DNA from 3 places in the Chromobacterium indicum genome. Region 1 is predicted to be linked to each of the others. Evidence: predicted binding sites of a transcription regulator. Region 1 holds the regulator's gene; each other region holds the start of a gene.
The links. The regulator sigma-54, encoded in region 1, starts transcription at its own class of promoters, with help from an activator protein. The targets are predictions, from matches to a motif close to CTGGCACGCTTCATGCTT.
Positions count from the first base shown of each region.

Region 2: the regulator sigma-54 is predicted to act here: its motif matches at 3,820-3,837, upstream of VA599_RS19955 (pilin).
Region 3: the regulator sigma-54 is predicted to act here: its motif matches at 4,977-4,994, upstream of glnL (nitrogen regulation protein NR(II)).

Region 1 covers NZ_JAYFSJ010000003.1:116,939-127,120, reverse strand. The annotation lists gene VA599_RS05360 (DUF3369 domain-containing protein) at 1-167, opposite strand, end outside; gene VA599_RS05355 (sensor histidine kinase) at 164-1,675, opposite strand; gene VA599_RS05350 (DMT family transporter) at 1,814-2,737, opposite strand; gene VA599_RS05345 (NAD(P)H-hydrate dehydratase) at 2,805-4,271, opposite strand; gene VA599_RS05340 (flavin prenyltransferase UbiX) at 4,274-4,879, opposite strand; gene rapZ (RNase adapter RapZ) at 4,934-5,776, opposite strand; gene hprK (HPr(Ser) kinase/phosphatase) at 5,757-6,713, opposite strand; gene ptsN (PTS IIA-like nitrogen regulatory protein PtsN) at 6,706-7,167, opposite strand; gene hpf (ribosome hibernation-promoting factor, HPF/YfiA family) at 7,292-7,624, opposite strand; gene VA599_RS05315 (RNA polymerase factor sigma-54) at 7,691-9,085, opposite strand; gene lptB (LPS export ABC transporter ATP-binding protein) at 9,089-9,817, opposite strand; gene lptA (lipopolysaccharide transport periplasmic protein LptA) at 9,814-10,182, opposite strand, start outside.
Region 2 covers NZ_JAYFSJ010000017.1:6,365-16,546, forward strand. The annotation lists gene VA599_RS19945 (PglL family O-oligosaccharyltransferase) at 1-1,242, opposite strand, end outside; gene VA599_RS19950 (PglL family O-oligosaccharyltransferase) at 1,335-3,152, opposite strand; gene VA599_RS19955 (pilin) at 3,214-3,702, opposite strand; gene VA599_RS19960 (adenosylmethionine--8-amino-7-oxononanoate transaminase) at 3,980-5,326, shown strand; gene VA599_RS19965 (hypothetical protein) at 5,412-6,905, shown strand; gene proB (glutamate 5-kinase) at 6,981-8,099, shown strand; gene VA599_RS19975 (ABC transporter substrate-binding protein) at 8,194-9,267, shown strand; gene VA599_RS24205 (hypothetical protein) at 9,310-9,420, opposite strand; gene VA599_RS19980 (hypothetical protein) at 9,475-9,894, opposite strand; gene ruvB (Holliday junction branch migration DNA helicase RuvB) at 10,051-10,182, opposite strand, start outside.
Region 3 covers NZ_JAYFSJ010000002.1:123,283-133,464, reverse strand. The annotation lists gene VA599_RS03200 (pyridoxal-phosphate dependent enzyme) at 1-192, shown strand, start outside; gene VA599_RS03195 (hypothetical protein) at 216-749, shown strand; gene VA599_RS03190 (hypothetical protein) at 793-951, opposite strand; gene VA599_RS03185 (VOC family protein) at 1,111-1,611, shown strand; gene VA599_RS03180 (substrate-binding periplasmic protein) at 1,608-2,357, opposite strand; gene ntrC (nitrogen regulation protein NR(I)) at 2,454-3,857, opposite strand; gene glnL (nitrogen regulation protein NR(II)) at 3,885-4,943, opposite strand; gene VA599_RS03165 (DUF4124 domain-containing protein) at 5,065-5,532, opposite strand; gene glnA (type I glutamate--ammonia ligase) at 5,653-7,071, opposite strand; gene VA599_RS03155 (rhodanese-like domain-containing protein) at 7,343-7,795, shown strand; gene aroE (shikimate dehydrogenase) at 8,002-8,823, shown strand; gene mtgA (monofunctional biosynthetic peptidoglycan transglycosylase) at 8,826-9,512, shown strand; gene mgtE (magnesium transporter) at 9,734-10,182, shown strand, end outside.

The DNA.
Region 1 (10,182 bases):
CTGATGCCGCGCAGCGCGATGCGGGTGGCGGTGTGCACGTCCTTCTCGTCGTCGACGATCAGCACTTTCCAGGGCTTGCGCACTTCGGACGGACGGGGCGTTTCTTCGCCGTCGTTGTCGTCCAGCAGCCAGTTGTCGTCGTCTGGAAGGGATGCTTGTTGGCTCATGCCACATTCTCCTTATGCTGGACGGTGGGGGCGATGCAAGGCATGTCCAGCGTGAATCGGGTGCCCTGTCCAACCTCGCTGTGAACCTCGATGTTGCCGCCCAGTCGCTGCCGCACGATGTTGTAGACGATGTTGAGGCCGAGGCCGCTGCCGCCGGTGCCGCGGCGGGTGGTGAAGAAGGGTTCGAATACCCGGCTCAGGTTTTCCTGCGTGATGCCTTGGCCGCTGTCGCTGATGGTCATCGATACGTGCTGGGCGGCATTGCGGTGGGCCTCTATGACGATGGCGCCGGCGATCTCGCCGCCTTCGTAGCCGTGTATCAGCGCGTTGACCACCAGATTGGTCAGCACCTGGGCCAGCGCGCCGGGGTAACTGTCCAGCAGGATGTCCTCTTCGCACTGGATGTCTATCGAGACCTTGGTGTGCTTGAAGCGGGGTTTCAGGCTGGTGATCACCTCGTTCAGGTAATCGTGCAGGTGGAAGCTGCGCCTGGCCTCGCTGGTCTGGTCCACCGCCACCTGCTTGAAGCTGTGGATCAGGTTGGCGGCGCGTTCGGAGTTGGCCAGGATCAGCTCGCAGCATTCCTGCGCCGTCTCCAGATAGCTCTGGAAGTCGCTCTTCTTGATGTTGCCGCTGTCCAGCTTGCCGGTGATGTGCGAGGTGGCTGTGCCAAGGTGCGAGGCGGCGGTCAGCGTGATGCCGACCGGGGTGTTGATTTCGTGGGCGACGCCGGCCACCAGGCTGCCGAGCGACGCCATCTTTTCCGCCTCCACCAGCGTCTCCTGCGTCGCCATCAGCTGGCTATAGGCCTGCTGCGCCTTCTCTTTTTCCTCGCGGGCGATCGCCTCGGCCGCGGTCCGTTTCACCAGGTCGGCGGCGGTGCGGGCGACGATGCGGTTGAAACCGTTGACGATGCCGCCGATCTCGTCGTCGGCCAGGTGGGTGATCTGGGCGCCGCTGGCATCCGGCGCGCGAATTGCGGTATTCAGCGCCTGCTGCAGCTTGGTCAGTGGCTGGAAGATGAAGCGCTGCAGATTGAACGACATGATGAAGAAGATCAGTCCGTCCAGCAGCACGATCTGGGCGACGATGGTGATCAGATGCTGGTCTTCGCGCGCGCGAAGCGCGTCGTGCGACAGGTAGACGGTGGCGGTCCCCAGGTGTTCCTTGCCCTGATAGATGATGGGAATGCTGAGGGTGTCGTCGACTTTGGGCTGCTCGTTGGGCAGCATGTCGCGGAGATTGCCGTTGGCGTCGCGGGTGCGGCCCAGGTTGAGGCCGCTTTCTCCCTTGACGTTGATGGCGATCACCGAGGGCCAGCTCAGTTCGCTGTCCAGCGCCAGACGCACGTTCTCGTCGTCGAGCTGCCAGATGCCGTGCGGCAGGGACAGGGAGAGCCGCGACTGAACGGCGGCGCGCTGGGTCTGGAAGTCATTCTGGTCGATATTGTAGTCATGGATGTAGAAATACAGTCCGGTCGTCCCCAGAATGGTGGTGATCCATGCCATCAGCCATAACATTAACCTTGTCTTGATGCTTTTCATGGTGCCTGTTTACCCGTGCCCTCAGAATGAATCGTAGGCAGAGGGCGAGGGAATTGCCATGCCGGATCGAGAACGGCGCCTTGCCAGCGAGCGGGCCTCAGGTCAGGACGGCGGCGCGGCCAGCGGCTGCGTTTGCGCGCGGCGCAGCGGCAGTTTCTGCGCCAGCAGGCCGCCCAGGATCAGCGCCAGGCCCAGCAGCGTCGACGGCAGGATGGCCTCGCCGACGATCAGGTGGATCAGCAGCAGCGACGCCATCGGCGCCAGGAAGATAAGGTTGGCGATGCTGGCGGTGCTGCGCGTCAGCTTCATCGCCGACAGCCACAGTACGAAGGTGAAGCCCATTTCCAGCGCGCCGACATAGGCGGCGCCGGCCAGTCCTTGCCAGGCGGGGAGCGCCAGCTGGCCGTGCCAGGCGCACCAGGCCAGGCTCAGCGGCAGGCTGCAGGCGAAATTCAGCGTCAGGCCCAGCACCGGCTCGCGCGTGTCGCGGGTGTTGAAGATCCAGTAGCCGGCCCACAGCAGCGTCGAAACGAGCGCCAGCAATACGCCCAGCTGGTTGGAGAAGTGCAGCTCCAGCAAGCGCCCCCGGGTGCCGATCACCAGCACCCCCAGATAGCAGATCAGCGCGGCGGCGGCGTCCTGGGCGCGCAGCTTCTGCTTCAGCAGCGGCACGGCCAGCAGGGTCATCGTCAGCGCCCAGGTGTAGTTGATCGCCTGCGCTTCCTGCGCCGGCAGCAGCGAGTAGGCCTGGAACAGCACCAGATAGTAGATGAAGGGATTGACCGCGCCGAACAGCAGCGAGCTTTTCCAGTGGAGGCGGAAGGCGGCGGCCAGTTCGGGCAGGCGGCGCTGCCAGGCCAGGATGGACAGCAGCGACAGCAGGGAGGCGGCGCTGGCGTACAGCACCAGTTGCATCGGACTCAGGTGCTGCAGGCTGAGCTTGAAGGCGCTGGCGACGGTGGACCAGGCCAGCACGGCGCCGAGGCCGAAGGCGTAGGCTTTTTTCTGATTATGGGCGGACGACAAGACGACTCTCCGATGTGGGACTTGCCGCTTGATCTTAACCACAAACCGTCGTCATCGGCAAAACGCTTCAGTTTCCGGCCAGCAGGCAGTTGAGCGCGCGGCTGAGGCCAGGGATAGTCGCGGAGGCGGAGAGGCCGATCGGGCCGCCGTTTTCGGCGCGGTAGCCGTCGCCGGCCAGTCCGTGCAGCCGGACCGCCAGCGAGGCGGCGTCGAAGGCGTCCAGGCCCTGGGCCAGCAGCGCGGCGATGAGGCCGGTCAAGACATCGCCCTGTCCGGCGACGGCCAGCTCCGGTCCGCCGCTGTCGTTGACGCGGTAGTAGCCGTCGGGCCGCGCGATCAGGCTGCCGGCGCCTTTCAGCACGACGACGCTGTTCAGGCCGGCGGCCAGCCGGCGGGCATGGGTCACCCGATCGGCCTGGATCTCTTGGGCGCCCAGCCGCAGCAGCCGGGCGGCTTCGGCGGGGTGGGGCGTCAGCACGGTAGGCGCCCGGCGCTCGGCGACGAGGGCGGCCAGATCGCGGCGGACCGCCAGCAGATTGAGCGCGTCGGCGTCCAGCACCAGCGGGACGGCGCGGGCGATGGCCTGCTCCAGCAGCCGCTCGGCCAGTTCCTGCCGGCCCAGGCCGGGGCCGACGGCCAGCACGTCGGCGACGGGCAGGTCCGCGGCCTCGTCCGCTGGGCGCACCATCAGTTCCGGTGCGGCCGGGTCGACCGGCAGCCTGTCGTCCAGCGGGCACAGATAGACCTTGCCGGCGCCGCCGGCAAGCGCGGCGCGGCCGGCGAGCAATGCCGCGCCCAGCATGCCCGGCGCGCCGCCGATGACCGACACGGAGCCGTAGCTGCCCTTGTGGCTGTCCCGGTTGCGGGCGAGCGCCGCGGCCGGCGGGCGGTTGAGCTCGCCTTCGGCTTGCGGATACAGGCTGGCGGGGCAGTCCAGCATGGCCAGCTCCACCTGGCCGGCGAGGTCGGCGCCTGGCCCGCCGAATAGCCCCGGCTTGTGGCAGAGGAAGGTCAAGGTGTGGTCGGCGCGAATGGCCGCGCCTTGGGGCTGTCCGGTATAGGCGTCCAGCCCGCTGGGACAGTCCAACGCCAGTCTGGGGCAGTCGAGGCGATTCAGCCGATTGATCAGGTCTTGCCAGGCGGGGTCCAGTGGACGGGACAGGCCGATGCCGAACAGGCCGTCTATCAGCAGCGCCGGACGCTGCGTGCCGCCGGGCAATTCGGCGAGGATGGCGATGCCGGCTTTTTCCGCCTGCCGGCGCGCGGTCCGGCATTCGTCACTGGTCGGCGCGACGGGTTGCAGGATGGTCAGCGGATGGCCGCGCTTGCGCAGCGCCAGCGCCGCGTGCAGCGCGTCGCCGCCGTTGTTGCCGGGGCCGGCGCAGACCAGCAGTGGCGACGCGGGCGGGCAATGGCGGGTGACCCAGTCCGCGGTGGCCAGCGCGGCGCGGCGCATCAGGTTCAGTCCATGGCCGGCGGCGGCCTGTTCCAGCCGGCGCAGCGCTTCCAGGCTCAGGATCGGGCCGCCGTCCATGCTCACTCTCCCCAGCGCGGTGTCAGCGTTTGCTCGACGCCCAGTTGATCGAGGATGCGGGAGACGACGAAGTCCACCATGTCGTCCACGCTCTTGGGATGGGTGTAGAAGCCGGGGGCGGGGGGCAGGATCACCACCCCCAGGCGCGCCAAATCCAGCATGTTTTCCAGGTGGATGGCGGACAGCGGCGTCTCACGCGGCACCAGCACCAGCTTGCGCTGCTCCTTGATGCAGACGTCGGCCGCGCGTTCGATCAGATTGTCGCTCATGCCGTGGCGGATGGCCGCCAGCGTGCCCATCGAACACGGGCAGACCACCATCGCGTCCGGCGGATTGGAGCCGGACGCCGCCGGCGCGAACCATTCCTCGCGGCCGTACACTTCCAGCTGGCCGTCGCCGGCGGGATAGCGGGCCTGCAGCCAGGCTTTCATTTCGGCCGGGCGCGAGGGCAGGGTCAGTTGCATTTCCTGCTTGGCCACCACCTGGGCGGCTTGGGAATACAGCACCCACACCCGCGCGCCAGCGGCGAGCAGGGCCTCGATCAGGCGCAGGCCGTAAGGCAGGCCCGAGGCGCCGGTGAGGGCGACGGTGACGGTCTTGCGGGTCATCGGCTTCTTTCTCCAGCCGGGCTGGACGGGCAGGGCGGCGGGCCCTGCCGATGGTCAGTGTTCGCGGTACAGCTGGCGGTGGCGGACCAATACCTGGCGGTCGGGGAAGGCGCGCGCCAGATTCTCGATGATGTACACCGAGCGGTGCTGGCCGCCGGTGCAGCCGACGGCCACCGTCAGGTAGCTGCGGTTTTCCTTGCCGTAGCAGGGCAGCCACTTGGCGATCATCGCCTGGATGTCGGCTATCATCTCGGCCACTTCCTGGTGGCCGGCGAAGAAGTCGATGATGGGTTGGTCGCGGCCGGTGAACGGGCGCAGCTGCGGATCGTAATAGGGATTGGGCAGGCAGCGGGCGTCAAAGACGAAATCGGCGTCCTGCGGCACGCCATGCTTGAAGCCGAACGATTCGAAGATCAGCGTCAGCTGGCTGCTGTCAGCGTCGACCAGTTCGCGCACCCAGCTTCTGAGGGCGTTGGCGGACAGTTCGCTGGTGTCGATGCGGGTGCCCAGCTCCAGCACCTCGGCCAGCATCTCCTGTTCCAGCAATATGCTTTCCTCCACCGTGATGCCGGTGTCGGACAGCGGGTGGCGGCGGCGGGTTTCGGAGAAGCGCTTGACCAGCGTTTCCGGCTTGGCTTCTAGGAACAGCAGGCGCACATCGATGCCCTGGGACTTCAGGGATTCCACCACCTTGGGCAGCGCGCCCAGCGTGGGGCCGGAGCGGGTGTCCACGCTGATGGCGATGTCCTTGTAGCCGAAGTCGGCGTACATCGCCATCGCTTCCGGCAGCATGGTGGCCGGCAGATTGTCCACGCAGTAGAAACCGGAATCCTCCAGCGCGCGCAGCGCCACCGACTTGCCGGAACCGGACAGGCCGCTAATCAATATCAGGCGCATTTTCCTGGTCTCGCAAGAAATTGGTGTGGCGTTCGATGAATTCGCGGGTGCTGTCGATGCCGCGCAGCTGCAGGATGTAGTTGCGCACGGCGGCCTCCACCAGCACCGCCAGGTTGCGGCCGGCGGCCACGGGCAGCACCACCTTGCGCACGGTGACGCCGATGATGTCCTGGGTTTCGGACTGGATGTTGAGCCGGTCCAGCGCCTGCATCGCCTGGTCGTTGGCCTTGACCAGATGGATGATCAGTTTCAGCACCTTCTTGGGGCGGACCGCGGTCTCGCCGAAGATGGTGCGGATGTTGAGGATGCCGAGGCCGCGCACTTCCAGAAAGTCGCGCAGCAGCGGCGGGCAGCGGCCTTCCAGCGTGTCCGGGCCGATGCGGTACAGCTCGACGGCGTCGTCGGCCACCATGCCGTGGCCGCGGGAGATCAACTCCAGCGCCAGCTCGCTCTTGCCCATCGCGGAATCGCCCATGATCAGCACGCCGATCTCGAATACGTCGAGGAACACGCCGTGCAGCACGGTGGACACCGCCAGCGCGCGGGCCAGGTAGATCCGCAGCACGTCCATCAGGTACGGGCTTTCCAGCGTGCTGCACATCAGGGGCACGTTGTGGCTGTGGCAGTAGTCGCGCAGCAGCCGGGGCACCGGCTGGTTGTTGGTGACCATCACCACCGACATGCTCTTGTGGAACAGCTGGTCCAGTGCGGTCTTGGCCGCCGACTGCTCCAGCTTGTTAAGGTAGTCGACCTCGGCGAGGCCCAGTACCTGCACCCGGTTGGGGTGGATGAAGTTCAGGTGGCCGACCAGGGCCAGCGTCGGGCGCTGGTCGTCGTTGCCGATCACGTTGTCGGAGCCGCCGGTGCCGGCGACCCAAGTCAGATTCAGCTTCTGCTGGTTTTCCTGATACAGCCGGCGCACGGTGATGCTAGGCATGGGGCGTCCATTCGCAAAGCAGCTTGTACAGTTCGTCGCGCGCGCCGGTGCCCAGCATCTGCTCGCGCATCTGGCGGCTGGAGAACAGCTGCGCCAGCTCCGACAGCACCTGCAGGTGCAGGTCGGTGGCGTGCTCGGGGACCAGCAGCACGAACAGGCATTGCACCGGCTTGCCGTCCGGCGCGTCGAAGGGAATGGGCGCCTTCAGGCGGATGAACACGCCGGTGGCTTCCTTGAGGCCGCGCGCGCGGCCGTGGGGAATGGCCACGCCCTGGCCGAGTCCGGTGGAGCCCAGTTTTTCACGGCTGAACAGGCTGTCGAAAACCTCGCTGCGGGCGATGCCGCGGGTGTTTTCCACGAGCAGCCCCACTTGTTCGAACACCCGCTTCTTGCTGGCGACGTCCAGATCCAGCAGGATATGGTCCGGGGTCAGGATCTTGCCGATGAGAGTCATGTTGGAGTATGCATGCGGCTCTTGGGGTGAAACTGTGAATTCTACGTTGCCTTGATAGTACTGAAAACCGGCAAGCGCAAAGAAAAACGGGAACCGTCAGGCTCCCGTTGTCTTCAGTCAGGCCTTACAGCGAGGCCTGGGTCTGAGACGCTTCGCCCGAGCCCACCGCGCGGTGCTCGGTCAGCTTTTCCTTGTACTTCAGGACTTGGCGGTCCAGCTTGTCCATCAGGACGTCGATGGCGGCGTAGAGGTCGGCCTCGGAAGCTTCGATGTGGATGTCCTTGCCGGACAGGTGCACATTGACTTCAGCCTTCTGGACCAGCTTGTCCACCGATAGGGTGACGGAGATATCGATCACGTGGTCGACATGGCGGGTAATGCGCTCGAGCTTGTTCTCGATGTATTCGCGCAGCGACGGGGTGACTTCCAGGTGCAGGCCAGTTACTTTGAGGTTCATACCCTAGCTCCTTCTGGTGTTGACCACCCGGTCGGGTTGCCGGGCGGCATTGTATGCTTGAGGCGCCTACAGTGCCTTGCGCAGATTCACCGCCGGAATCTGCATGGCTTCACGATACTTGGCTACGGTGCGTCTGGCAACCTGTATTCCCTGCTTGTCCAGCGCGTCGGCGATGGCGCTGTCGGACAGCGGCTTCGCGCGGTCCTCGGCGTCTATCATGCCGCGGATGTGGGCCTTGATCGCCGTGGCGGAGCACTCTCCGCCGCTTTCAGTTTCCAGCGAACTGCCGAAGAAATACTTGAGTTCGAACAAGCCCCGCGAACAAAGCAGATATTTCTGGCTGGTGGATCGGGAAACGGTGGATTCGTGCAGGCCCAGTTCTTCCGCGATGTCCCGCAGGATCAGCGGGCGCATCGCCACTTCGCCGTGCTCAAAGAACGATTGCTGGCGCTCAACGATAGCTTCCGCCACTTTGAGTATGGTGTCAAACCGTTGCTGGATGTTCTTGACCAGCCAGCGCGCCTCCTGCAAACGGCCGGACATTTCGCCTCCGGCGCGCTGGTCGGCCAGCATGCGCTCGTATAGCCGATTGACGCGCAGGCGGGGCATCGCCGCGCGGTTGAGCTCGGCCGCCCAGCGGCCGCGCAGCTTGCGCACGCTGATGTCGGGAATCACGTAATGGATGTCGCCGTGGCCGAAGCCGGTGGCCGGGTGCGGGTTGAGGCGGGCGATCAGCGCCTGCGCGCCGCGCAGCGCCGCGTCGTCGCAGCGCAGCAGCTTTTTCAGCCGGGCGTAGTCGCGGCCGCCCAGCAGGGCCAGGTGCTCGCGGACGATGGCCAGCGCCAGCGCGTACTCAGGCTCGCCGCCCTGCAGGCGCTGCAGCTGCAGCGTCAGCGACTCGGCCAGCGAGCGCGCGCCCACGCCTGCGGGGTCGAACTGCTGCAGCAGCCTGAGGCCCACCGCCAGCTCGTCGACTTCCAGCTCCAGTTCCAGCGGCAGGTTGCCGGCCAGCTCGTCCAGCTCCAGCGGCAGGTAGCCGTCGTCGTCCAGCTCCTCGATCAGCAGGCGCATCACCGCGCGGTCGCGGTCGGAGAGGGCGATCTCGCCCAGCTGCGTCAGCAGGTGCTCGCGCAGGCTGACCGGGCAGGGCACGTTGAGCATGGGGTCGAAGTCATTGTCGTCTCCCTTGCGGCTGCCGGCTCCCCAGTCCAGCAGTTCGCCGGCGCCGTCGTCGCGGCTGTCGGCGTCCTGGGCCGGGCTTTCCTGCTGTTCCGAGCTGTCGGGAGCGGCTTCGCCGTCGCGGGGCTCGTCGCCGCGTTCCAGCAGCGGATTGTCCAGCAGGAAGCGCTCCACCTCCGTTTGCAGGTCCAGCGTGGACAGTTGCAGCAGCTTGATCGATTGCTGCAGCTGCGGCGTCAGCGTCAGTTGCTGGGATACCTTGAGCTGAAGGGCCTGTTTCATCGTTTACAGATGGAAGTGCTCGCCGAGGTAGACCTCGCGCACTCTCTCGTTGTTGACTAGTTCTTCCGGCTCGCCGGAGGCCAGGACCGAGCCGTCGCTGATGATGTAGGCGCGGTCGCAGATGCGCAGCGTCTCGCGCACGTTGTGGTCGGTGATCAGCACGCCGATGCCGCGTTCCTTCAGGAAGGAGATGATCTTCTGGATGTCGATCACCGCGATCGGGTCCACGCCGGCGAAAGGCTCGTCCAGCAGGATGAAGCGGGGACGGGTGGCCAGCACGCGGGCGATCTCCACCCGGCGGCGCTCGCCGCCGGACAGCGACAGCGCGTTGCTGTCGCGCAGATGGCCGATGTTGAGGTCGTCCAGTAGCAGGTCCAGCTCTTTTTCCAGTTCCTTGCCCTTGAGGCCGGAGATTTCCAGGATGGCGGCGATGTTCTCTTCCACCGTCATGCGACGGAAGATGGAGGCCTCCTGCGGCAGGTAGCCGAGGCCGAGCTGGGCGCGTTGATGGATCGGGTAGTGGGTGATGGACGCGTCGTCCAGGCGGATGTCGCCGTCGTCGGCGCCGATCAGGCCGACGATCATGTAGAAGCTGGTGGTCTTGCCGGCGCCGTTGGGGCCGAGCAGGCCGACGACTTCGCCGCTCTCGATGCTGAGCGACACGTCCTTGACCACGGTGCGCTTCTTGAAGCGCTTTTTCAGATTGGTGACGGTGAGGGTGCTGTGCTTCATTGCGCGGCGGCTCCGGCGGCGGGCTTGGCGGCCGCCGGTTGCGACGCGGTGTTCTTCGGCTGCAGGATCACGGTGGTGCGCCCGCCCTTGCCGGCGTTGGCGCCGCCGCCCATCACCTGGTAGACCTCGCTCTGGGTGTCGTAGGTGATCACGTTGCCGATCACGAGGTCGCCGTTGCGCTTGACGCGGGCGTTGCCGGTCAGCACCGCGAAGTGCTTGGCGCTGTCGTAGTCCAGCTTGCTGGACTGGCCTTCGATCCAGCCGCTGTTGTTGTCCAGCTTCTGGCGGAAGGTGACGATGCGGCCGGTGGCCTGCAGCGTCTGGTTGCCTTGCGGGTCCTGGGTGGCGACCACCTTGTCGGCGTT
Region 2 (10,182 bases), on a different contig from region 1:
CAGCATCGCCAGGAAATAGTAGTACCACAGCGGATACTCCAACATGCTGTGGGTCAGCGTCACTGCGATGCAACCCAGCGCCAGCACGCCTTCCGGCTCGGCCTTGCGGCGGAAGAAGGGCAGCACCGTCCAGATGAAGCCGACGACAATCAGCGCGGTGACCGCGCCGCCCATCTCGGCCAGCAGCTGCATCAGCAGATTGTGCGCGTTGGTGAACAAGCCGCTGTTGTAGCCCGCCGCGGCGAACTGCGGCAACGGCTGCAGACGCACGCTTTCCGCCGCGTACTGCGACCAGCCCACGCCCCACAGCGGATGCGCCTGGAAGGTCATCCAGGCCTTGTGCATCTCGGCGAAGCGGCGCGCGCCCATATCGTCGCCATTGGCCGCCAGCCGCGCGATGCCGGACGCGTTCTCGACATCGGAGTGGGTCAACAGCGAGATCAGGTGGTTGAACAGCGGCAGCGCGAACTGGGCGGCCAGAATCGTGCCGGAAGCGGCCCACATCGCCAGCATCATCCGGCGCGACGCCTCGTCGCGGCTGCGCCAGTGCCACAAGCCGGCCAGCGCCGACAGCGCAACCAGATAGAGCAGAATGGTGCGCGAGCCCGCCCAGCCCAGCATCAGCGCCATCCACAGCACCAGGGCGACCAGCCAGCCGCGCCCCAGGCGGCCTACGGCGAACAGGTAGACACCGGACACCACCGACCACATCAGGTAATGGGCGTACTGGTTGCGCTGGCCGATGTGGCCGAAGATATTGCTGGTGGGATGGGAGCCGTCATAGAACAGCCCCAGCGCCGGCGCCAGGCCGGTCAGCTGGGCGGTGCCAATCAGCGACTGCACCAAGCCGCCCACGATGATAGCCCGCGCCAGCCACACCGCGAACTCCCGGTCGCCTAGGGCGCCGCGCAACGACGCGGTGACCGAGGCCAGCAATGCCGTCGCCAGCCAGGCCAGCGCGGTGACGTAGCTCATGCCGGGGAACAGCAGATGGACGAACTGCGGCTGCAGCGCCCAGGCGCCGGCCAAGGCCAGGCACAGCCAGCCGGCGCGCGGCATCGAATCGAACAGCCGCGCGCCGGGCAGCAGAAACACGCCGGCGGCCAACAGCAGCCAGATCACATTGATCTCGCCGAACCACTGCGGCAGCGGCACGAAGTGGACGCGGGAAGCGAAGGGCACGATGGCGATCAGGCACAGGGCCAGCAGCGCCAGGCGCTCGGAAATCTTCTGAAAAGTCATGGCAGATCAGATGTCGAGAAGCAGGAAGCGGGCAGCATACCGCATGCGCCGCCCCGGCAAAACCCATCAAGTGTGTCCGCGCGTTACAAAGCTCAGAACAGCGTCTTGCGCGTGACCGGCGACGCGACGGTCATCACCGCGGCTACCCGGCCGGCCTCCGTACCTGAGCCATGGCGGTCATATTCCATTGCCGCTTTTTGGGCCATGTGGATCAAAGGCTGCAATGCCGGCTCCCCTCTTCCCCGCAAAAAAAGAGCGACCTTCGGCGTTTCGTCAGGAAAGTTAGCGATCAGCAAAGCCATTGCCTGCTTCGCCTCTTGATCCTTGCCCATGATCAGCCTTTGCATCGCAAGCTTAAGCAGCACCTCGGGGAAAGGCTGGCTCCTGGCCAACTCGTCCAGAAAACTGATACGAGCTTCTGCCATATCGTTTGAAGCATCAATATAATTCGACAGAATAAATTTCGCGCTGTCGTTCCACCAAGGAATGAGCATCACTTTTTGTAGATATGCGACTCTGCGCTGATTTTCTTCGAAACTAATACTGGGATGGTTGTAACGCACCAGATTCTGAAAAATCCAAACCCCGGAAACCATATAAACCAGCACCCCCCCCCCCGCAGCCACCCCAACCCATCTCAACAAACTTGTTTCCAATCGTGCATGAATCAAAGGGCAAGGCGCCCTAGCGCAAACAATGACCAACATCGCCAAAAATGGCAGATACCACAAGGGGAATTCAAATAAGCTGTGCCCCAATATCATGAATACAATAGCAATTAAAAACAAGTGCTCTGGCGCTTGCTGCTCTTTAAAAAAATAAGGCAATAAGCAAAAAAACAAACCGGTCATCACGATGAGCGTGCCTATCAGCCCGGTCTCCGCCAGCAATTGGAATATTAAGTTGTGACAGTGAGTGAACAACCAATTTTCCGGCGCCTTCGGCAAGCCGCCAGTCAACTCCAACCATTGCGCTTGATAAGCATATCCGCCAACACCATAACCCGTCCAAGGATGATCCTGGAACATGCTCCAAGCCTTGCTCCACTCGATTCGCCGCCGCAAGCCGAAACCATCGCCCAGCATCCTTTCCGCACCGCTTGACGTGCCGAAATACCAGCCCAATGCATGCATCTCCCTGACCAGCAGCCCATTGAACAGCTGCCACATAGCCAATGCCAGCAAGGCGAACGCCAACATCACCACCATCTTCGCCACCCGTTCATCCGAACGAGCGCGCCGGTACCAAAACCAACCAAGCACAGCCATGATCAATCCATAAGCCAAAACCAGCCGAGAGCCGGACCAGGTCATCAACATGGTCAACAGCAGCATGCTTACGGCACTAAGTACTCTGGACAGGCGCCCCATACCGTACAGATAGCAACAAGCCATGATGCTCCAACCCAAATATTCCCCGTAATGATTGCGCTGCGCTAAATTACCGATAGGGACTGATGGATTGAGTGGATCATAAATGATGAAACCATGCAGATAAGGCGCCCCTCCCCCAAGCTGTATCAAACCAATTACACACTGTAATAAGCCACCGCCTAACAATGCCCAGGCAAGCGTGCTCAATGCCGAATCTTGTCTAAGCCAGTGCCCTACACACAAGCTGAGAAGAAACATCATCGCCAATACACTCCCCCATTGGATCACCGCGGTGTAATTTCCTCTCCACGCGCCAGAGACGACAACCCATAACAGGAAAATCAGCAGAAAAATGCTTGAGCGGGGAATCGCCAGACTCTCCATACGCAGGCGAAAAAACCAACACGCCGCCATGCCAATGCCCAATACCACCAGCGCATGGGTCCACCAATCCTGCAATGGGCTATAACGGGCATAATTAAGAAAGGGAGCGACAAACAGCAAGATCCAAAACAGGGAGATCGGGAGTTTTTTCATTATGGGCATAGAATCAAAAAGAGGCGCCTATGCGCCTCTTGTCATGACAATGCAATCGCGGTTATACGCGGCAATTGGAGGGTACCCAATTAGCCGATAGCTGATTAGCGGATGCAATAGCAATCGCATTCGAAGCGACCGTGGAACTCCCGGTATAAGTGCAAGCCCAAGTCACAGAGCCGGTACCCGCGCTAGGGACGAGCTCAAGCAAAGCGCCATTTGAGACCGCAGCGGTAAATGTAACCTGGATAACACCATTCGCCAATACCGATACCTGACTGACTGACGGCCCTGCAATCGAAGTCGGAGCGGCAAGCCCATAAGTGGTATTAAAAGGCGCCGTACCACTGGCATATGAGCCCTGCGATGCATAGTACTCCGCGACTGCCGTTTGCGCCGAGGCGGCCAACGACAAACCCTCCGACACCCGCGCGCGCTTGGTGTAATCCTGATAAGCCGGAATCGCGATCGCGGCCAAAATGCCGACGATGGCCACCACTATCATCAGTTCGATCAGGGTAAAGCCCCGCTGCCGATGCTGTTTCTTCATGTTGAACTCCCAGTTTGAGCCAAGCTTAGCCAAAGTGGAGGGCGGCGCGTTGCCTCATCCCTCCTTCCCATCTTCAAAGGTCGCGGGTTTGCCCCGTCATGTTGTACCGAAACCGACCAGCACGAAACATGCCAGCCCTGCGGAAGGCCGGCCATCGACGCCGATCCGGGCACAGCCTTGTCAGCATAGGTCAGAAACTGCCGTTTTTCGTCACACGGACTGCCCGTTCGGACTGTGCTAGCATCGCTTTCCCACCCGGATACACAGGAACCGCCTCATGAGCAACCAAGCCTGGCTGGAGCGCAGTTTCGCCGCCGTCTGGCATCCCTGCACCCAGATGAAGCGCCATGAGCGGCTGCCCATCGTTCCCATCGCCAGCGCGGACGGCGTCTGGCTGACCGATTTCGACGGCAAGCGCTACCTGGACGGCGTCAGCTCCTGGTGGGTGAATTTGTTCGGCCACGGCCACCCGCAGATCAAGCAGGCGGTGCGTGAGCAGTTGGACCGGCTGGAACATGTGATGCTGGCCGGCTTCACCCACCGCCCGGTGGTCGAGCTGTCCGAGCGCCTGGCCAAACTATCCGGCCTCGGCCATGCCTTCTACGGCTCCGATGGCGCCAGCGCCACCGAAATCGCGCTGAAGATGAGCTTTCATTACTGGAAAAATCTCGACCGGCCGCAGAAGAGCCGTTTCGTCAGCCTGGAAAACAGCTACCACGGCGAAACCGTCGGCGCGCTGGCGGTCACCGACGTGCCGCTGTTCTCGTCCACCTACGCCGAGCTGCTGAAGCCCGGCCTGCGCGCGCCCAGCCCGGACGCCCGGCAAGCGGGGCCTGGCGAAAGCGCGGCCGATGTCGCGCTGCGCGCTGTCCGCTCGATGGAAAACCTGCTGGCCAAGCATGGCGGCGAGATCGCGGCGGTGATCGTCGAGCCGCTGATCCAGGGAGCGGCAGGCATGGCGATGTACCATCCCGTCTACCTGACTGAGCTGCGCCGGCTGTGCGACCGCTACCAGGTGCATCTGATCGCGGACGAAATCGCCGTCGGCTTCGGCCGCAGCGGCAGTTTCTTCGCCTATCAGCAAGCCGGCGTCACGCCGGACTTCCTATGCCTGTCCAAGGGCATCACCGGCGGCTTCCTGCCCTTGTCCTGCGTGCTGACCCGGGACGAAATCTACCAGGCCTTCTACCACGACGACGTGACGCGCGGCTTCCTGCACTCGCACAGCTACACCGGCAACGCGCTGGCTTGCGCGGCGGCGCTGGCGGTGCTGGACATCTTCGAAGACGAAAACGTGCTGGAGGCCAACCGGCTCAAGGCAGCCGATTTCACTGAACGGATGCGCCCGTTGATCGACCGCCCCGAAATCCGCCACTTCCGCCATCAGGGGATGATCTGGGCCTTCGATGTCGAAACGTCGCGCGCGGACTTTGCATTGGCTTATTTTTCGGCCATGCTGAAACGCGGATGCCTGTTGCGGCCGATAGGAAAGTCGGTCTACTTCATGCCCCCGTACACGCTGAAACCCGAGGAGATGGACTGGCTGGTAGCGGCCGGCGTCGATGCGCTGGACGAGGTGCTGGCAGGAGAAAGCGCCGGCGGCGACGCAACCCCGCTGCCCTGAGCGCTTCCGGCCCTCCCCCTCCCTTCCGCAGCGCCCGCCTCGGAGCCTCGCCCGAATGCCGCCACTCGTCTTGCCGAAGAAGGATATGGACCCGCAACTCGTCGACACCCAGCCTGCCAGCGTCGCCGCCTGGCTGGAGCGCTTGCCTTACACCGACCTGGCCGAATGCGGCAAGCTGCTGGGCCAGGGCCTCCACCAGCTGGGCCGCGTCCCGATGGACCCCATGCAGCGCTACAAGCTGCTCAAGCTCTATCTGAAAGCGCTGGATCGTTACTACCCGTTGCTGGAGAACGATGCCCAGCACGGCGACGCGGTCGCCTCCCCCAAGATGCGGCTGCTGGCTGCGATCAGCGTCAAGCTGTTCGCCAACCTGTTCCTGGCCTTCAAGCAGACGCTCAACGAGAAGCTGGCCCGCCAAGCGCTGCTGGAGCGCGAGCAGCCCAAACAGGAACTGTTGCTGTACACGATGATGGCCGCGCGCCAATACCTGAACATCAGCCAGCAAAACTATTACCCTCTCCCCGGCGGCTTCTGGCTGGACTGCCATCAGTTGTACGGTCTGGCGCTGCAGCGCGGCTGGCAGGACAAATCACTAGCCGGCGACGACACGCTGGCCGTCATCTATCGCCAGTTGCTGCTGCTGGGGCTCACCGCCACCAACCGGCTGTCGGCCAGCGACATGCAGCTGGCCCGCCAACTGGCCTACGATCTGGCCAAGCAGGTGGAGCTGCTGCCGCTGGCGCGTTTGCCGGAAGGCCGCCAAGGCTATGTGCTGGATCTGCGGGAAGACGCCCCGCCTCGCTATCTCCCCGCCCGGCCGTCTCCATCCCAGCCCGATTGCTTTCTCCTCGAGCTGTCCGGCGCGCTGGCCTCGATGCGGAAAAGCCTGGCCCAGCTGCGCAAGACCGCCAGCGGCAGCGCCTCTCCCATGCTGAACGACGAAGTGCGGCTGCTCAGCGGCCTGGCGGAGGAATGGCAGCGTCCGCGGCGCCGGCGGCACAACCGGGAAGGCGCGCACGCGCAAGCCGAGGTCACCGCAGGCGTCGCCGCCATCTGGCACCGCGTAAACGGCGGCAGTTGGCAGCCGGCCGGCGCGGATCCCGACGAGGACGGCTCCCATCTGCGCCCGCCTCCCGCTTCCAGCCTGTTGACCATCGCCAACCGCAGCGAATCCGGCTACCTGCTGCGCGGCCAGCCGCTGGAGCAGCCGCTGCGCGCCGGGGAAGTCCTGCTGCTGAGCCTGGCCGGCGAAGCCCGGCTGTGCGCGGTGCGTTGGGTGCTGATGCAGCCGGCAGGCGCGGAAGTGGAATGCGGCGTGGAGATCCTGGGAGCGCAGCCGCAACCGGTTCGGGCCATGCCCAGCATCACCCACAGCGGCGACAGCTTCCAGCGCGGCCTGAGGCTGCCCGCCAGCGCGGATGCCCCGGCTCTGCTGCTGTTGCCGGGCCATCCCTTCAGCCAGTTGCGCGAGTTCAGGCTGCGCGATGAAAACGGCGAGCAACTGGTCCGCGTCGCCAAGCTGCACCAGCAATCGCCGCATTTTCAGCTGATGGAATACCGCCCCAGCGAGCAATTTTGACCTGGCGCAAGCCCCGGGCTTTTTCGGGTACACTGCCCTCTCTATAATTATTGGCTTTCATAGAGAGGTCCGTTGATGCACTCGGTGATTCACGCTTCCGACCGTATCGTGGTCAAAGTAGGCTCCAGCCTGGTAACCAACGATGGCAGGGGGCTGGACCTGAACGCCCTGGCGCGCTGGGCGGAAGAAGTGGCCGAACTCAAACGCCGCGGCAAGCAAGTGGTGCTGGTTTCCAGCGGCGCCATCGCCGAAGGCTGCCAGCGCTTGGGCTGGACAGTGCGCCCCAAAGGCGTGCACGAGCTGCAGGCCGCCGCCGCCGTCGGCCAGATGGGCCTGTGCCAGGCCTATGAGAGCGCCTTCCGCTCCTTCGGCCTGCGCACCGCGCAGATCCTGCTCACTCACGAAGACCTGGCCGACCGCACCCGCTACCTGAACGCCCGCTCGACGCTGACCAGCCTGCTCAATCTGAACGTGGTGCCGATCATCAACGAGAACGACACTGTGGTCACCAGCGAGATCCGCTTCGGCGACAACGACACCCTGGGCGCGCTGGTCACCAACCTGATCGAAGCCGACGCGCTGGTGATCCTGACCGACCAGAAAGGCCTGTACAGCGCCGATCCGCGCAAGCACCCCGACGCCGAATTCATCCACCAGGCCGAAGCCGGCGATGAACGCCTGGAAGAGATGGCCGGCGGCGCCGGCTCCAGCGTCGGCACCGGCGGCATGATCACCAAGATCCTGGCCGCCAAGCGCGCCGCCCGCAGCGGCGCCGCCACCGTGATCGCCAGCGGCCGCGAGCCCCATGTGCTGTCGCGCCTGGCCGACGGCGAGTCCATCGGCACCCAGCTGGTCGCCGCCACCAACCGCATGGCCGCGCGCAAGCAATGGCTGGCCGACCACCTGAAGCTGGCCGGCCGCCTGCTGCTGGACGATGGCGCGGCGCTGGCGATCCGCGAGCGCGGCACCAGCCTGCTGCCGGTGGGCGTCAGCGCGGTGGAAGGCGACTTCCTGCGCGGCGAGGCAGTGGCCTGCGTCGACGCATCCGGCAATGAGGTGGCGCGCGGCCTGGTCAACTACAGCTCGGACGAGGCGCGCCAGATCATGCGCAAGAGCACGCGCGAGATCGAAACCGCGCTCGGCTACATCGTGGAGCCGGAATTGATCCACCGCGACAATATGGTGGCGCTCTGACATCGCCCGGCATGTAGCAAACGGTTTTCCCGACCCCTGCCCGGCAGGGGTTAGTTTTTGCAATACCAAAATAATTGGCAAGGATTTTCCGTATATGAACAAGATCGCCCTGGCCGCCTTGTTGGCGGTGGCCTGCGGTTCGGCCACAGCCGCAGACGTGCTGCACATCTACAACTGGAACAACGCGCTGTCGCCGGACACCGCCAAGCGCTTCGAGCAGTCGTGCAAGTGCAGGCTGGTGCAGGACTATTATGGCGACAACGAAGAGATGCTGGCCAAACTGGCCGCCGGGGCCAAGGGCTACGACATGGTGTTTCCCACCGCCTTCGCGGTGAACACGCTGCTGAAGCAGGGCAAGCTGCAGCCGCTGGACAAGAGCAAGCTGCCCAACTGGAAGAACCTGAACAGCGGCTACCTGGCGCTGAACCAGCCCTTCGACCCGGGCAACCGTCACGCCGCGCCCACCGTGGTGTCGCTGACGCTGATCGGCTACAACGCCACCCAGTTGAAGAAGGCCGGCGTCGAAGGCAAGGCCAACAGCTGGGCTCTGGTATTCGATCCGACCGTGCTGGCCAAGATCAAGGGCAAGGTCACCGTGCTGGACAGCCAGCGCGAACTGATGGCCGCCGCGCTGATATATCTGGGCAAGGATGCCAATTCCGCCAATCCGGCCGACTGGAAGGCCGCCGCGGACACCATCCGCAAGGCCAAGCCGTACTGGGCCGCCTTCAATAACCAGAGCTATATCAAGGAGCTGACCGTCGGCAACATCTGGGTGGCGCTGGGCTATTCCAACGACCTGTTCCAGGCGCAGCAGGACGCGAAGAGCGCCAAACGGCCGTTCGAGCTCGCCTACCGCCCGCAGCGGGAAGGCAATGTGCTGGCCATCGACAATATGACCATCCTGAAGGACGCGCCGCGCCCGGACCTGGCGCACAAGTTCATCAACTTCATGCTGGACGGCAAGAACGCGTCGGAGATCTCCAACCAGATCGGCGCCACCAACCCGGTCAAGGCGGCCGAGGCCTTCTTCAAGCCGCAGATCAAGGCCAACCCGGTGATCATGCTGGACCCGTCCAAGGGCAAATACGTGGCGCTGAAAGATCTGGACGTGAAATCCCGCCGCGAGCTGAACCGCCTGTGGTCGCAGGTGAAGATCGGCAGCTGAGCGCCCGCTCCATCAAAAACGCCGGCTTTCCGCCGGCGTTTTTCATTCATGCGCCACCGACACCCGCGGCCAGCGCTCGCGGTAGCGCTTGTCGGCCACCCGGCGGCGATAAATCTCCGCGCTGGCCCTGGCCGGATTTCGGCGCACCGCCATGCCGAACAGGTCGTCCAGCCGAGCGGCGCGATGATGCGCAGGCTGTCGTCTTCGTCACTCGTCGCCATGCTGGCGCGGACCCGACTCCTCGCGGCGGTACTCCACCGCGCGCATGATCGCGTAAGCCAGCATCGCGCACAGGAAAAACAGCAGCACCACCCAGGCGATGGATTGCAAGGTGCTGATGAAGGCCTGGAACAGTTCCAGCAGCCAGCGCTCGCCGCTCAGCTGCAGTTGGGAAGTGCCCTTGCCCGGCGCGGGCGGCAGGTATTGCTGCAGCGACCATTGGCGCACGCCGCCGGAAATGCCGCTGACCACGATGGCGAAGAACACGTACTTGCGCCAGGCGTCGGCCAGGTCCTGGCCCAGCGTGCGGCTGAGTATCTTGCCGACGGCGGGGTCGAAGAAACGGGCGGCGGCGGCGGCGGTAACCACCACCACGATCAGGATGGTGGTGAACAACACGTAGAACATGATGGCTTGCTCGATCAAGGAATACTGTCATTGTACGCGCTTTGCATGCTCGCCACCCGGCCAGCCTTTGCGCGCCGACAAACGCGGCCCCCTTCTGCCGCATCCGGGATGCGAAAACGGCCCCGAAGGGCCGCTCAACGAATCATGGGCAGGGCGTCAGACATCCTTCGCCGGCAGGCCGAAATGCAGATAGGCCTGGGCGGTGGCCATCCGCCCGCGCGGCGTGCGCTGCAGATAACCCTGCTGGATCAGGAAGGGTTCGATCACGTCCTCGATGGTGTCGGTGGA
Region 3 (10,182 bases), on a different contig from region 1:
GCGGTGGCCGGCATCGTGCCGGTGGCGTCGGAGCTGGCCTGGAGCGCGGCGCGCGAGGCGCTGGCCGCCTGCGGCGAGCCGGTGGGGCCGTCGTCCGGCGCGGCCATCGCCGCCGCGCGCATGCTGCGCGGCCGCGGCGTGGACGGCGATATCGTCGCGGTCTGCTCCTCGCACATGGTCACCAGCCTGTGAGGCTGCATCAGGCCGGTGCCGGGGTGGTCCGTCTCCCGCCGCCCTTGCTGGGCGCCGGGCCGGCGCGGCCGGCCATCGAGATTCCCTGGCGGGAGGCGTGGCCGGTGGCGCCGGAGGAGATCTGCGCCTGCAGCCGCGAGGCGCTGGTCCACCATGGATACATGACCGGCGCGCTGCAAGCCAGCCGTGGTTGCTCGCTGCGCATCCGCCGGTTGTGGCAGCGCCACGACGCGCGCCGGCTGGAGCGCAGCATCCTGCTGCTGGACGAGCGGCAGCACTGCCATGTGGCGGCCTGGATCAAGATAGAACTGCTGGCTTTCGAGCCGCGGCTGAAGCGGCAACTGGTGGAGTCGGACCTGCCGTTCGGCAGCATACTGGCGCGGGCGGGCATCCGCCCATCGTTCTCCGGCCGACAGTATTTCGCCTTGCCCGGGCTGTTCGCCGCCAGCGGCGCCATCGCCTACCGCCGCTGCTGCGACGGGCATTACGGGCGCAGCCATTGCATGCTGGGCGAGGATGGCAGGGTGCTGGCCGAGGTGTACGAAGCGCTGCCCTGAGCGCCGCGCGGAAGCGCGGAGGCCTGCGCCTCGGCAGGCTGGTTCAGCGCAGCGTGTGGGTCAGCAGGTAGTAGGCGATGTACAGCCAGCTCAGGAAGCCGTGAATGATCGCCCACAGAATGGAATGATTGGCCGACCATGACAGGGCGACCGCGATCAGCGTGCCCAGAGAGAAGCCGTATCCAGCGCGGCGCGTGTTCATGATTGGGAGACTCCTGCAAAAGTGGATGGGGCCAGTGTACGGCCATCGGCCATATCGTGGCATGATTGACTTCAACGCGGCCGGCGGGATTTCGTATGCATGCCGCGCGGCATGGCTTGGACCGCGCCGGGCTTTTTCAATCCAGAATTCAGGTGACAGATGGGCATCAAACGACTCAACCATGCCGTGCTTTATGTCAGCGATGTGGCGGACAGCGCGGCTTTTTACCGCGATGTGCTGGGCTTTCGCCCCAAGGGCGACGCCGCTTCCCGCCGCGCGGTGTTCGCGCAGGCCGCGCACTCCGACAACGACCATGACCTGGCGCTGTTCCAGCTCAATCTGGGCCAGCAGCGTTCGGGCCCTTTCAGTCCGAGCGGCGTGACGCCGGCGCCCCATCAGCCCAGGGCCGGCCTGTACCACCTGGCCTGGGAGGTGGACACCATCCAGGAGCTGAAGCGGATACGCGACCATCTGGCCGAGATCGGCAAGCTGGGAATGGAAGAAGACCACGGTGTGCACAAGAGCGTGTACGGCCATGACCCGGACGGCTTGTTGTTCGAAGTGTGCTGGTTTGTGCCGGAGGCGGCGCTGGACGCTCGCGACCGCGAGCCCGGCGACGGCCGGCTGGATTGGGCGCGCGAGCTGGCCCGCGGCGCTTAGCCGTTATCCGGCAGGTAGGCCGCGCGCAGCCGCGGCAATTGCCGCCACAGGCATTCGGTCTGTCGCGGGTGGCGGTGGGCGTAGCCGCGGCTGAACACCCAGTAATAGGTTTTGCTGAGCAGGGGAGGCGACAGCCGGCGGATCTTGAGTTCCGGATGATGGCGCAGGTAGAGGTCGCCGGCTTGCCGATGAACCGCGTAGGCTTGGATGCGGCCCGCTTGCAGCTTGGCGAAGTTGTCGCTGACGGCGTTGCCGTTTTCCACCCGCAGGCCTAGCTCCCGCAGATCCCTTTCTATGGACCAGCCGCGATTGATGCCGACCGGTCCTTCCAGGCCGCGCAGCCGGGCGCCGTTCCAGCTCAGGTCGCTGTCGTCGCGGATGTAGAAGGCATAGTCGAAGGTGGCCATGCGGCGGCTCGGGTCTGCCTGGCCGTTGCGCATCGGATAGGCCATCAGGCCGCGGCGCGGAGGCTGGTAGGACAGCAGCAGCGCGCCATCCAGCCTATCCAGCTCCAGGTTTTGCACCAGGCGCTTGCCGGGCTGCCGCAGAAAGCGCGCGTCCAGTCCGCAGCGGCTCAGCGCGCTCCGAGCCAGGTCGATGGCCCGGCCGCGGGGCGGGCTGTCGGCCGCCGGGTCTTCGATCATATAGGGGCTGGTCAGCGCGTCGCTGATGCCGACGCGCAGTGGTTCCGCGGCGGACAGTGACAGGGGGCACAGACAAGCCAGCACGATGGGCAGACGGGACATCGGATATTCGGACTGGGGAAAGGTCTGTCCATTTTATCAAAATTAATTGAAAATATGCTGATTGTTTCATCGTTGTTTGATTAACAATCGACTGTGCTAGCCGCCGCGCTCCAATCCCAGCTCCTGAATCTTGCGGGTCAGCGTGTTGCGCCCCCAGCCCAACAGGTGGGCGGCTTCCACCCGGCGGCCGCCGGTATGGCCGAGGCTAGCGCGGATGCAGGTGGTTTCGAAGCGGCGGGTCAGCTCGTCGACGATGCCGACATCGCCGGCGCGCAGCCGGCGGCGGATTTCTTCCTCCAGCATCCGGTTCCAGTCGCCATCGGGGCAGGCCGCGGCCTCGGCTTGCGGCTCGCGCAGTTCCGGCGGCAGGTCGGCCACTTCTACGGTTTGGCCCGGCGCCATCACGCAGATCCACTGGCACAGGTTTTCCAGCTCGCGCACGTTGCCGGTGAAGGCGCTGCGCTGGATCAGCGCCATCGCCGCCTCGGACAGGCGCTTGGACTCCACGCCCAGCTGGGAGGCGCTCTTAGCCAGGAAGTGGCGGGTCAGCAGCGGGATGTCCTCGCGCCGTTCGCGCAGCGGCGGCAGCCGCAGCCGGATCACGTTGAGGCGGTGGTACAGGTCTTCGCGAAACTGGCCGTCGCGCACCCGCTGTTCCAGATTCTGGTGGGTGGCGGCGATCACCCGCACATTGGCCTTGATCGGCGTGTGGCCGCCGACGCGGTAGAAGTGGCCGTCGGACAGCACTCTGAGCAGCCGCGTCTGCAGCTCGGTCGGCATGTCGCCGATCTCGTCCAGGAACAGCGTGCCGCCCTCGGCTTCCTCGAAGCGGCCGCGCCGCGTGGCCAGCGCGCCGGTGAAGGCGCCTTTCTCGTGGCCGAACAGCTCCGACTCCAGCAGGTCCTTCGGTATCGCCGCGGTGTTGAGCGCGATGAAGGGCTTGCCGGCGCGCACCGAGTGGCGGTGCAGCGCCTCGGCCACCCGCTCTTTGCCGGTGCCGGATTCGCCGGTGATCAGCACTGTGACGTTGGACTGGGCCAGCCGGCCGATGGCGCGGAACACGTCCTGCATCGCCGGCGCCTGGCCCAGCAGCACCGGCATCGCTTCCGGACTATCTGCGCCGGCGTCCTGCGCCTCGCTCTCGGCCAGCGCGCGCTCGATCAGCAGCACCGCCTGGTCGATGTCGAACGGTTTGGGCAGGTATTCGAAGGCTCCGCCCTGAAAGGCCGACACCGCGGAGTCCAGGTCGGAGTGGGCGGTCATGATGATCACCGGCAGCTGCGGATGCTCGGTCTTGACCTTGGCCAGGAATTTCAGGCCGTCGGTGCCCGGCATGCGAATGTCGGAAATGATGGCCTGCGGCTTGTCGTCGTACAGCGCGTTGAGCGCGTCGTCGGCGCTGGCGAAGCTGTCGAAGGCGATGCCGGCGCGGGTCAGCGCCTTTTCCAGCACCCAGCGTATCGCCTTGTCGTCGTCTATGATCCAGACCGGCTTGGCCATGGCGTTTCTCCTCGTGTTCTTTTGTCGTTATCCGGCTGCGTCGCCGAAGGGCAGCAGCACGGTGAAGCAGGTCTGGCCCGGCCGCGAGTCGAACTCTATGCTGCCGCCGTGCTGATGGACGAAGGCCTGGGCCAGCGTCAGTCCCAGGCCGGTGCCTTCGGCGCGGCCGGTGACCAGCGGGTAGAAGATGTGGTCGCGGATGTCGTCGGGTATGCCGGGGCCGTCGTCGATGATCTGCAATTTCAGTGCCAGCTGGTGGCGTTTGCGCGCCAGCGTGATCTGCCGGGCCACCCGGGTGCGCAGCGTGATGCGGCCCTGGCCGCGCAGCGCCTGCACCGCGTTGTTGACGATGTTGAGCACCACCTGGATCAGCTGCTCCTTGTCGGCGGACAGCAGCGGCAGGCTGGTGTCGTAGTCGCGGACCACGGCGAGGCCCTGCGGATGCTGGGCCAGCGCGATGCTGCGCACCCGCTCCAGCACCTCGTGGATGTTGATCGGCCCGCGGTTGTGGCTGCGGTGCGGCGCCAGCAGGCGGTCCACCAGCGTCTGCAGCCGCAGCGCCTCCTCGGTGATCACCTCGGTGTATTCCTTCAGCTCCGGCCGGTCGGCCAGCTCGTGCTCCAGCAACTGCGCCGCGCCGCGGATGCCGCCCAGCGGGTTCTTGATTTCGTGCGCCAGATTGCGGATCAGCTCGCGGTTGGCCTGGTGCTGCATCAGCGAGCGCTCTTCGTTGGCGATCTTCAGTTGCTGGTCCAGCGGCCTGAGCTCGATCAGCGCCTGGCAGCCTTCGACATCGATCGGCGTGATCGACAGCATCACGTGCAGCGCCGCGTCGTTGTGCAGCGGCTTCAGCTCCAGGTCATGCTCGATGTAGCTGGCGCCCTGGCCGAGCGCGGTGGCGAGCGCCTGGAGCAGTTCGGGGCAGGGCTGGAACAGGTCGGGCAGCGCGTGGCGCAGCAATTCGCGGCTGCCCAGCGCCAGCAGGTTCTCGCAGGCGGGGTTGACGAAGCGCAGCGCGGCGTCCGCGTCGCAGATCAGCACCGGGGTGTCCAGGAGCTCCAGTCCGGCAAAGCTGGGTATCGTCATGGGATGGCTTGGATGGTGGTGTCGCGCTGAACGCAGCAATAAGCGCGCCAGCCCGTAGGACCGCGGCGCGGGGCGCGGACGCGCGTCCTTGCGCAAGTGTGCACCATAATGGTGCGAATGGCTATGGCAGGCCCAGTTCCTTCTTCAGCGCCTGGACGTTCTTTTCGCGGTCGGTGACTTCGTTCTGCAGTTTCTGCACCCGGTCCAGATACTTCTGGTAGTTGCGGGCCTCGTCTCCCAGCCGCACTGCCTTGCCGTCGGCCAGCGCCTTCTTGGCGGCGTCCAGCGCCTTGGCTTCGTTGGACAGCTCCTGCTCCAGTATCTTCTTGCGGCCGCCGTCGCGCTGTTTCTGGGTATCGGCATCCACATTGGGATAGCCGCCGGACGCGGCCGGCTTGCCGGCGGAGGCGCCGTTGTTCTTGGCGCGCTGGCTGGGATAGGAGGACAGCGGGTTCAGCTTGATCGGCTGCGCGCCGCGGATCGGCACATTGGTGTAGGTGACGTTGCCTTGCGGGTCGACGTACTTGTAGATGGTGGCCGCCTGGGCCGCCCCGCAGGCCAGCAGCAGGCAGAGTGCGAATGTCTTCATCGTCCGGATACAGGGTGTGGATCGCCCTTGCATGATAAGCAAATCGGGCCGCCGCGTCATTTATGCGAAAGCAAGAAAAACGGCAGCCTGGGCTGCCGTTCCGATTGACGCGTTTTCTGCTTACAGCGAGTAGTACATCGCGAATTCCACCGGGTGGGTGGTCATGCGGGCCAGGTTGACTTCCTGCATCTTCAGTTCGATGTAGGCGTCGATCCACTCGTTGGAGAACACGCCGCCGCGGGTCAGGAACTCGCGGTCCTTGTCCAGCGCGGCCAGCGCTTCGTCCAGGCTGGCGCACACGGTCGGGATCAGCTTGTCTTCTTCCGGCGGCAGGTCGTACAGGTTCTTGTCCGCGGCGTCGCCCGGGTGGATCTTGTTCTGGATGCCGTCCAGGCCGGCCATCAGCAGCGCGGAGAAGCACAGGTACGGGTTGGCCAGCGGATCCGGGAAGCGCGCTTCGATGCGGCGGCCCTTGGGGCTGGCCACGTGCGGGATGCGGATCGAGGCGGAGCGGTTCTTGGCGGAGTAAGCCAGCTTCACCGGCGCTTCGTAGTGCGGCACCAGGCGCTTGTAGGAGTTGGTGCCCGGGTTGGTGATCGCGTTCAGCGCCTTGGCGTGCTTGATGATGCCGCCGATGTAGTACAGCGCGGTGTCGGACAGGCCTGCGTAGCCTTCGCCCGCGAACAGGTTCTTGCCGTCTTTCCAGATGGACTGGTGGACGTGCATGCCGGAGCCGTTGTCGCCGACGATGGGCTTGGGCATGAAGGTGGCGGTTTTGCCGTAGCTATGGGCGACGTTGTGCACCACGTACTTCAGGATCTGGGTCCAGTCGGCGCGCTGGGTCAGCGTGCTGAACTTGGTGCCGATCTCGTTCTGGCCGGCGGTGGCCACTTCGTGGTGGTGCACTTCAACCGGCACGCCCAGCTCTTCCAGCAGTAGCACCATCGCGGAGCGGATGTCCTGCGACGAATCCACCGGCGGCACCGGGAAGTAGCCGCCCTTGATGCCCGGACGGTGGCCCATGTTGCCGCCTTCGAATTCCTCGGCGGACGCCCATGCGGCTTCCTCTGCCTTGATCTTGACGAAGCAGCCGGACATGTCGGCGCCCCAGGTGATGCTGTCGAAGATGAAGAATTCCGGCTCCGGGCCGAAGTAGGCGGTATCGCCGTGGCCGGATGCCTTCAGGTAGGCTTCGGCGCGCTTGGCGATGGAGCGCGGGTCGCGGTCGTAGCCCTTGCCGTCGGCCGGATCGATCACGTCGCAGTGCATGAACACGGTCGGCTCGTCGAAGAACGGGTCGAGGCGGGCGGTGGCCGGGTCGGCCATCAGCAGCATGTCGGAAGCCTGGATGCCTTTCCAGCCGGCGATGGAGGAGCCGTCGAAGGCGTGGCCGCGCTCGAACCACTCGTCGGCGTCTTCCAGCAGCACATGCGCCGGGATGGAGACGTGCTGTTCTTTGCCGCGGGTGTCGGTAAAGCGCAGATCGACAAATTTGACGTCGTTTTCTTGGATCAGTTTGACTACGTCGGCTACTGCCATGTTTTATCTCCTGGAAGGCAACGTGCACCCAAGGGCAAGTGCGTGAAAATTTTGGTACGTCCCGGTAAGCAGGAAGCGTGCCAGCCTCTGAAACGCTGCTGCTGCATTGTGTCATAGCCGCTTTGGCTTATCCAGCCGGCTGGAATGACTAGACTTGAACCAATCTGGTGCCTCGTCCCAGACAGTGCACCGATATGGTGCAATTTGCCAGCCATGCCGGGTGGGTCGATAATCGCCAACATAAGCCCGAAGTGTTGCAGGAGGAAAACAGATGAGCAGAATGAAACTGATTCTGGAGGCCGCGCACCAGCGCGCCGAACAGTTGGACCTGTCCTACAGCGGAGCGGTGCTGCCCGACGAGGCCTATGAATTGATGCAAGGCCTGCCCAAGGCGGTGCTGCTGGATGTGCGCAGCCATGCGGAGTGGCAATTCGTCGGCACCGTGCCCGGCGCGGTGAACATCGAATGGCGCAGCTATCCCGGCATGGAGCCGAATCCCAATTTTCTGGCCCAGTTGACCCATCAGGTGGACCCGGAGGCGGTGCTGCTGGTGATCTGCCGCTCCGGCGCCCGTTCCGACCAGGTGGCGCGGCTGGCGGCGGACAACGGCTACAGCGAGGTGTACAACGTGCTGGAAGGCTTCGAGGGCGACCGCGACGGCGATGGCCACCGCAACTCGGTCGGGGGCTGGCGCTGGCGCGGCCTGCCTTGGGTGCAGGGCTGAGCGCAGTCCTTGTCCGAGGCGGTTGAAGTTTGCGGCGTTAAGCGGCAAAGTGTGGGGTGAACCCGCAGCTTCGATCTGTCGACAAAGCCACGATGCGCCGTACGGCGCATTCCCGATGGGCGCACGCCCGGTTTCAGGGCGCGCCGGGGGACTTTGTCGGCGGCGTCTTGGCCGCACAAAACATATCGCATTTTGGAAAGCCGGACATGACCGACCGTTACGCCGTAATCGGCAACCCGATCTCCCATAGCCAGTCGCCGTTCATCCACGAGGAGTTCGCCCGGGCCACCGGAGAGGACATCAGCTATGAGCGCCTGTTCGCCGACATCGGCCGCTTCAACGAGGTGGTGGGCGAATTCGTGGCCAAGGGCGGCAAGGGGCTGAACATCACGCTGCCGTTCAAGGGCGACGCCTTCCGCTACGCGTCCGAGCTGACCGAGCGAGCGCGCGCGGCCGAGGCGGTGAACACGCTGGCCTTCCGCGACGGCAAGGTGTACGGCGACAACACCGACGGCGTCGGCCTGGTGCGCGACATTGTGGAGAATCTGGATTACCCGATCGCCGGCCGCCGCGTGCTGATCCTGGGCGCCGGCGGCGCGGTGCGCGGCGTGCTGGAGCCGATTCTGGAGCAGAAGCCCGCCAGCCTGACCATCGTCAACCGCACCGTGATCAAGGCCGAGGCGCTGGCCCATCACTTCGCCCGCTACGGCAAGGTGGAGGCGGTCGGCTACGCGGCGCTGGAAGGCCGCAGCTTCGACATCATCATCAACGCCACGTCCACCAGCCTGAACAACGAGATGCCGCCGCTGCCGCACGGCGTGTTCACCTCGCGCACGTTGGCCTACGACATGGTGTACAGCGCCGGCCTGACGCCGTTCCTGCAGCGCGCCCAAGGCGAAAACGCCGGCATGCTGGCCGACGGCCTGGGCATGCTGGTGGAGCAGGCGGCCGAGTCGTTCTCCATCTGGCGCGGCGTGCAGCCGGAGACGCGCAAGGTGACCAATATGCTGAGGGAAGTGCTGGCCTGAGCATGACGCGCATCCTGTTCAAGATCCTGGCGGCCCTGGTGGCCGCCTTTCTGCTGTATAACCTGTGGGTGCTCGGCCATATCGTCTACTGGCGCGACCACAATCCCGGCGCCAGTTCCTTCATGAACGAGCAGCTGGCCAGGCTGCAGCAGGACGACCCCGAGGCCGAGCTGCGCCACAAGTGGGTGCCGTACGACAAGATATCGCCGAATCTGAAACGGGCGCTGATCGCCTCCGAGGACGCCAAGTTCGTCGATCATGAAGGCTTCGACTGGGACGGCATCGAGGCGGCGTTCGAGAAAAACCTGAAGAAGGGCAAGATCGTCGCCGGCGGCTCCACCATCAGCCAGCAGCTGGCCAAGAACCTGTTCCTGTCCAGCGGCAAGACGCCGTGGCGCAAGCTGGAGGAGGCGTTGATCACGGTGATGCTGGAGTCGGTGCTGGACAAGCGCCGCATCTACGAGATCTACCTGAACGTGATCGAGTGGGGCAACGGCGTGTTCGGCGCCGAGGCAGCCTCGCGCTATTACTTCCGCACCGGCGCCTCGCGCCTGTCGTCGTCCCAGGCCGCCAAGCTGGCCGCGATGGTGCCGAATCCGCGCTATTACGACGAGCATCGCGGCGCGCCGGGCCTGGCGCGCAAGACCCGCATCATCCAGCGCCGGATGGGCTACGTCGAACTGCCCTGATCCCGCTTTCCCCACCCGTCGCCGCGTCCGCGGCGGCGGGTGGAAGCCGCTTGTGACGATATGTTACAATCGCGACTTTCTTTTCGCGCGCCGCGGGCACGCCGCGGCCAACGCAATGGACTTACCCAGTTATCCCTTAATCGAATCCCGTATCACTCTATAAAATCCCGCCTCACACCGTCGGCCCCCTTCGCGCGCCCAGTGGGCGGAAGGAGACGTGCATGACGGTTGCCTACAAGCAACAATCCGCCGATCGTCTGCAGGAAAGCCTGGGCCTGGTGCAGCGCCTGATCGAGCGCCAGCGCCAGCTTGAACATCTTGCTACGCGTCAGGACGCGGCCGAAGCCGCCGCCGATCCGCAGGCGCCGCGACACAATCTGCTGGAACTGGGACAGAAACTGTCCCAACTGCACCCGGCCGACATCGCCCACGTGCTCGAGGCGCTGCCGCTGGAAGACCGGCTGCTGGCCTGGGACCTGACCGATCCCTCGCGCGACGGCGCGGTGCTGCTGGAAGTGTCCGACGCGGTGCGCGAGTCGCTGATCGAGGTGATGGAGCCCGACGAGCTGGTGGCGGCGCTGGACGAACTGGACGCCGATGAACTGGCCGAGCTGGCGCCGGACCTGCCGCGCCAGGTGGTGTACGAGGCGATGGGCCGGCTGGACGAGGA